3 regions of the Roseibium sp. Sym1 genome follow, and region 1 is predicted to be linked to each of the others. Evidence: riboswitches for the same ligand, from Rfam matches in the RefSeq annotation. Region 1 holds a riboswitch; each other region holds the start of a gene.
What was found. Region 1 has a riboswitch for thiamine pyrophosphate ahead of O6760_RS12155 (ABC transporter permease). Riboswitches for the same ligand answer to the same signal wherever they lie in the genome.
Positions count from the first base shown of each region.

Region 2: it holds a riboswitch for thiamine pyrophosphate, as region 1 does, so the genes downstream of both, thiO (glycine oxidase ThiO) here and O6760_RS12155 (ABC transporter permease) in region 1, are expected to answer to the same signal.
Region 3: it holds a riboswitch for thiamine pyrophosphate, as region 1 does, so the genes downstream of both, O6760_RS17865 (hydroxyethylthiazole kinase) here and O6760_RS12155 (ABC transporter permease) in region 1, are expected to answer to the same signal.

Region 1 is NZ_CP114786.1:2,658,845-2,661,100, forward strand. It holds gene O6760_RS12150 (hypothetical protein) at 1-918, shown strand, start outside; TPP riboswitch at 996-1,101, shown strand; gene O6760_RS12155 (ABC transporter permease) at 1,157-2,005, shown strand; gene O6760_RS12160 (ABC transporter substrate-binding protein) at 2,033-2,256, shown strand, end outside.
Region 2 is NZ_CP114786.1:5,532,922-5,535,177, reverse strand. It holds gene O6760_RS25675 (DNA topology modulation protein FlaR) at 116-646, shown strand; TPP riboswitch at 674-794, shown strand; gene thiO (glycine oxidase ThiO) at 954-1,931, shown strand; gene thiS (sulfur carrier protein ThiS) at 1,915-2,112, shown strand; gene O6760_RS25660 (thiazole synthase) at 2,116-2,256, shown strand, end outside.
Region 3 is NZ_CP114786.1:3,927,260-3,929,515, forward strand. It holds gene O6760_RS17850 (DMT family transporter) at 1-298, shown strand, start outside; gene O6760_RS17855 (hypothetical protein) at 328-741, opposite strand; gene O6760_RS17860 (Lrp/AsnC ligand binding domain-containing protein) at 779-1,015, opposite strand; TPP riboswitch at 1,147-1,257, shown strand; gene O6760_RS17865 (hydroxyethylthiazole kinase) at 1,249-2,022, shown strand; gene thiD (bifunctional hydroxymethylpyrimidine kinase/phosphomethylpyrimidine kinase) at 2,057-2,256, shown strand, end outside.

The DNA.
Region 1 (2,256 bases):
GACACGCAGATCACAACGACGGCGGTTCAACCCGAACCCGCCGCGCCGGACCAGGGCACGCCGGCGCAGGATGAACCCTCTCAGGCTGCGGCGGACGAGACCAAAAACACCGACAGGCTGCTGAATGACGGTACTGACGACGTGGTTGCGCCCGACGCCCTGACAGTGACCACGACGACGATCACGCCGCAGGACGACACCCCGGCCCCGGCCCCGGCGCAGCCGTCCATCGTGACGTCCATCGACAACGAACAGGTGCCGGCCGCCGAGCCGGCCACGCCCGAACAACCGCCGGTGGCCGTGCCGGATGACAACCTTGCGGCGATTTCGCCCGAAGAAGCGGCTCCCTCCGTTCCTGCCGTCGCGGAAGAGAGCAGCGTACAGCGCTCGATCCTCTACGAGGAAGGCGAGGAAAGCGGAGGTGCCGGCACCGCGGCACAGGGCGCCGTCGTCTGGACCCTCGACGAGGAAACCAATCTCGATGGTCAGGCACAGGCGGTTCTGAGCGCCTCCGTCGAGATTCCCGAACGCGACGTGAAGGTGGATATCCGCATCAAGCCGAATGATGACACGTCGCTGCCGGCGAGCCACCTGGTCGAGATCAAGTACGAGTTTCCGGAAACCTTTGCCGCCGGGGATGTCGTCAACGTGCCCGGTCTGGTCATGAAGCCGACGGAAGAGGCCCGCGGGGATGCCCTCATCGGGGCATCGGTGAAAGTCTCTCCCGGCTTTTTCTGGATTGCGCTCTCCAGCCTGCCCAACGAACAGCAGCGGAACCTGGCCCTTTTGCGCGAGCGCGGCTGGATCGACATTCCGATGCTGTATGAAAACGGCAAAAGGGGCATCCTGACCCTTGAAAAGGGCACTGTCGGTGCCGAAGCGGTCGAAAAGGCGATCACAGCCTGGCAGGCCGGCTGACCCCAAGGGGCGACCACCAAATCCAAAAAAGCCGCGGATCGCGGCTTGCCTTTTTCCACCGTACGAGGCAAGGTCCGCCTTGGTCCGAGGGGTGTTCCGGTTTCCGGAACTGAGATGGCATCAGCCGAACCCTTAGAACCTGATCCGGGTCATGCCGGCGAAGGGACGGAAACCTTTAGCCAAATCCCGGATCTCCAATGTCATTTTCGGCGCGTCCGAAGACGGGAGATCCTATGCGTTGTCGTCTGCCATCGTGGCAGTTGCTGTCATTGCCGTTGCCGGTTCCGGCCCGCCCGATTGCCTTCGGGTGCAGGCGCGAGGGGTCGGCCAGATGACGTCTTTCCTGATGCCGGTGCTGCGGGCCCTGACCGGTGCAGCTGTCGCCGTTGCGGTCTGGGCTGCGATCGTCTTCGTTTTTGACACCCAGCACTACATCCTGCCCGGGCCGGACCGGGTGTTCGCGGCCTTTGCCAAGAACGCCGGTTTCCTGCTGCATCATGCGGGGATCACCGCCTACGAAACCGTGCTCGGTTTTGTTTTGGGCGCGTTGGCAGGGGCCGTTCTGTCTGTGTTTTTGTGGTTGTTCCCGGTGGCGGCCCGGTTCGCGATGCCGCCGATCCTCGTGACCCAGGCGCTGCCGGTTTTCGCAATCGCGCCGATTCTTGTCCTTTGGCTCGGCTTCGGCCTTGCATCCAAGATCGTGGTCGTGATCCTCGTGATCTTCTTCACCGTGACATCGACCTTTTTCGACGGTCTCCAGCGTCTCGACCCGGGGCTGGGGGACCTGGCCCGGCTCTACCGGCTGTCGCGGCTGCGCGAATTGTGGCTGTTCCGCCTGCCGTCCGGCCTGCCTGCTTTTGCCTCCGGCCTGCGCGTGGCCGCCGTCTTCGCGCCCATGGGCGCGATTATCGGCGAGTGGGCCGGAGCCAAGGGCGGGCTTGCCTTCATCATGCTCCAGAGCAGCAATCGCATGCAGGCGGACCTGATGTTCGCCGCTCTCATCCTGCTCGCGGCAATGGTGCTGATCATGCGCTTTGCCGTGAACCGCTTCACCCAGTTTCTAGTGCCCTGGCAGACCGTGACCTGAAACCACGCTGCCGCAACGGAGGATCCAATGAAAAAACAACTCCTGTCTCTTGTCTTCGCCGCCGGCCTTCTGGCGTCTCAGCCGGTCCAGGCCGCGGACAAGCTGACCCTGCTGCTTGACTGGTTCATCAATCCCGATCACGCGCCGCTGGTTACGGCCCAGACCAAGGGGTTCTTCGCGGCCGAGGGCCTTGAGGTGGAAATCATCGAGCCGGCGGATCCGGCCATGCCGCCGAAGCTGGTGGCGGCAGG
Region 2 (2,256 bases), 2.9 Mb from region 1:
TAGATAGGGTTGCGGCCACGAATGTGTCCATTGAACAGTCTGTTTCCGGCTTTCCTTCCTGACCGGACCGTGTATAACCGCCAACCCTTTCCCTCGCTTTCCTCGAAGGTGTCCCATGAAACGCGTCATGATCGTCGGCGGTCCCGGGTCCGGCAAGAGCATGCTCGCCACGGCATTGGGAGAAAAAACCGGTCTGCCGGTCTTCCATATGGACAAAATCCACTGGTGCTCCGGCTGGGTGGAGCGCCCGAGAGCGGAGAAAGACCGGCTGACCCACGAGGTGCACATCCAGGACCACTGGATCTTCGAGGGGGGACACTCCGGCACGTATGCGGAGCGGGTCGCCCGGGCGGACACCTTTGTCTGGCTGGACGTGCCTGTCGGCCTGCGTCTGTTCCGTGTCCTCAGGCGGTCGATGAAACACTACGGACGCACGCGGCCGGATCTGCCCGACGGTTGTCCCGAGCGCTTCAATCTGCAGACCGTCGATTTTCTCCATTTCATCTGGCGCACGCGGAACTCCGCACGCGACAAGCTGGAGGCTGTCTACCGGACACCACCCGCACATCTCGCGGTGTATCGGCTGACCACGCTCGCCGAGGTCCGCTCATTCCTTGCAAGTCTCGATCAGGAGGCACTCCCTTGACAGGACCGGTCTGGCGACGGCACAAGGAAACTTCACCCGGGGTGTCCCGACAAGGGGCTGAGATACTGCTGGCGCAATTGCGCGGCGCAGGGACCCGACGAACCTGATCCAGGTCATGCTGGCGAAGGGAGGGTGCCTCAGGGACTGTTCAGGGTCGATCCGCCCCGTGTCCCTTTCAGCCGTCCCGTTCCGGTTTGACCACCTGAGAAGCAAGGTGGTGCCTGCCTTGCCGGAGTGCGGACTTGGCGCAGATCATTGTCTCCCTGACGATGCCCCCCGGGCGGCTGTCCACACGAGTGGGGCTGCCATGAAGGTGGAAATTCGCGGTTCCGGTGTCGCCGGACTGGCGCTTGCACTGGAGCTGATTGGACGCGGAGCAGAGGTGAGCCTGCTTGAGCGCGGTCGCGACATGCGCCGGAGCGCTTCCTGGCTCGCTGGCGGTATGCTCGCACCCTGGTGCGAACGGGAAAATGCCGAAGAGGCAGTGCTTGTCCTGGGACGTGGATCGATTGACTGGTGGGACAGGGCGGTGCCTGGCCTTGTCAGGCGAAACGGCACACTGGTGGTGGCTTCGCCAAGGGACACCGGGGAACTTGACCGGTTCGCGGCGCGCACCGATGGTTTCAGCCATGTTGACCGCGACGCGATCGGCGCCCTTGAACCGGATCTCGCAGGCCGTTTTGCCAGGGCATTGTTCTTCGAGAGGGAAGCACATCTTGACCCGCGCAAGGCCCTGACCGGCCTGCTCGACAAGCTGGTCGGCCAAGGCGTCCAGTATTGCTGCTGTGGAAAGCATGCCGGATCCGATGCAGACCTTGCCGTGGATTGTACCGGGATAGCGGCGGAGGATCCGGACCTCAGGCCGGTGCGCGGCGAGATGCTGTTGCTGCACGCACCCGAGGTGACCCTGTCCCGGCCGGTCAGGTTCCTGCATCCGCGGATCCCCGTCTATGTGGTCCCCAGGGACAATCATCACTTCATGGTGGGGGCGACGATGATCGAGAGCGCCGATAGCGGCCCGATCACCGTGCGGTCCACAATGGAGCTGCTCAATGCTGCCTACAGCCTCCATCCGGGGTTCGCGGAAGCAAGGATCATCGAGACCGGGGCGGGGCTGCGTCCCGCCTATCCGGACAATCTGCCGCGTATCCGGCGCAAGGGGAGGACGGTCTCGCTCAACGGCTTCTACAGGCATGGTTTCCTGCTGGCTCCCCATTTCGCCGCCGAAGCGGCAGAGCTCATTTTTTCGCAAGACCTGGAGACGGCGCATGAACCTCATCATTAACGGCGAGGACCGGCAGGTTGCGAGTGCGACGCTGGCCCTGCTTCTGGAAGAGCTGGCCTATGACCACGATTTCCTGGCAACGGCGCACAACGGTGACCTTGTCCCGGCAGAGGATCGGGCTGCCTGTGTTCTACAGACCGGTGACAGGATCGAGATCCTGTCACCCATGCAGGGAGGCTGACCAGTGGTGACCTTCTATGGCGAAACCGTCTCCTCTCGACTGCTTCTGGGGACGGCACAATACCCGTCCCCCAAGGTGCTCGGCGAGGCGGTGAAGGCCTCCGGTACGGAAATCGTGACGGTATCGCTCCGACGGGAGACAGCG
Region 3 (2,256 bases), 1.3 Mb from region 1:
CGACTGGCCGACCGCCGGGCTTCTGGTGCTGATCGGACTGGCGGGCGGGGTCGGGCAGATCCTGCTCACCCAGAGCTACCGCTATGCCGACGCGTCGACCATCGCGCCGTTCGACTATGTCAACATGCTCTGGGCAATCATCGTCGGCTGGGTGGTGTTTTCCGAAGTGCCGCTTCCGGAAGTCGTGCTCGGCGCGCTGATCGTGATCGCGGCGGGGATCTTCGTCATCTACCGCGAGCACCGCCTCGGCCTCGACCGCACCAAATCCCGCCGCGCCTCGACACCGTCTCGCTCATAGCGGCACAGGGACGGAAGGCCCGGTACCGCTTACTGCGGCTTGTACTCGAACCGCTCGACAGCACTCTTTGTGCCGTCCGGGAAAATCAGCTGGACGCTGATCGACTGGGTCGAGCCGGGCGGGCGCTCGATATAGGGCTTGTCCTTCAGAACCGCGTTGGGGTTGTCCGGATCGCATTCATCCAGTTGCCATTCCTGGTCGATCGGGCCGTCATTGATGCCGTAGAAAACGTAGTCGATGCCGCATTTCCAGGATTCCAGATGGGTGAAATAGACCAGCTCCTGGCCCTGCCAGTCGCGGAAGGCAACCCAGTTGGCCTTGGTCAGATCAAGGATCTGCTTGATCTGTTCCGGCGGCATGCCCTGGGCGGAGACCGGCACGGATGTTGCCATGGGGGCAAGGGCGAGGCCGAGACAAAGGGCCGTCGATTTCAGAAACTGCATGAAAGCTCCTCCTGGATGAGGTGGCCGGAAAGGTGTTTCAAAAGGCCTTGAAGGTGATGATGGTCTTGGTGTCCTGGATGCCGTCGATCGGGTGCACCTTCTCATTGACGAAATGGCCGATATCGGCGCCGTCATCGATGTAGAACTTGACCAGGAGGTCGTTGTCGCCGCTGGTCGAATAGACCTCGGATGCAATCTCCGCGTCGGCGATCGCGTTGGCGACCTGGTAGGTCTTGCCCAGCTGGCATTTGATCATCACGAAAAACGGGGTCATGCGGTGCTCCGGACAGTGCTTCAATCAAAATGTGTTCATGGACATCGCCCATCTCGCCGTATCAGTCAATCGCGGAGAGGCGCGCAATGCCCCGGGACTTGCATTCGGATGTCCCTCTTGCTAGCAGTCAAGTCATCTCATGGGGGTGCCCGGCCATACCGGTCCGGGCTGAGAGGCGGCCCGCCAACTCCTTGAACCTGATCCGGATGATACCGGCGGAGGGATTTGAGATCATGACACTTTCCCTGGTGGCCTCGACACGGGACCTTTCTCCGGAAACCGTTCATGCGGTGCTGGAGCGGGTCCGGCAGACGACACCGCGCGTTCATGCCATCACCAACGCGGTTGCCCAGAATTTCACTGCAAATGTGCTGCTGGCGCTTGGCGCGGTGCCGTCGATGACACTGGCGCCGGAGGAAGTCGCGGGCTTTGCCGCCGGGTCCGACGCGCTGCTCGTCAACCTGGGCACGCTGGACGAGACGCGCCGCAGCGCGATCCCGCTTGCGGTCGCGGCCGCGCAGAAGGCGGGACGCCCCGTCTGTATCGATCCGGTCTTTGTCGAACGTTCGACCTTGCGATGCGAGTTCGCGCGGGACCTGCTGGCAGCACAGCCTGATCTGGTGCGGCTTAACCTGGCCGAACTGGAGGCCCTGTTCCCCGACCGGGAACAGGCGGACGCCCTGATCGCGACCGGCACGGTGTTTGCGGTGACAGGCGCGGAGGACAAGATCGAAAGCCAGGGCGAGGACTATTGCCTTTCCAACGGACACAAGCTGATGGGGCGGGTCACCGCGACCGGCTGTGCCGGCGGCGCGGTTCTGGCCGCCTTTGCCGCCGTGGAGGCCGACAAGGCGCTGGCGGCCGCCTGTGGCCTCAGCGTCTTCAACATTGCCGGAGAGATCGCGGCGGAACGCTCCGGCGGGCCCGGGAGCTTCGTGCCGGAACTGCTGGACGCCCTCTACGGCCTCAGCCTGCGGGATATCGAGATCCGTTTGAAAACGGCCTGAACCGGCAGTCCCTGTTTCACTTGAGGAGACCCACATGACCGCCATAGCGGTGACGATTGCAGGATCTGATTCCGGCGGCGGTGCCGGCATACAGGCCGATCTGAAAACCTTTTCCGCCAACGGCGTCTTCGGTGCCAGCGTCCTGACCGCCCTGACGGCGCAGAACACGCTCGGTGTCAGCGCGATCCACGACGTGCCGCCGGACTTCGTCCGCGCGCAGATCGACGCGGTCTA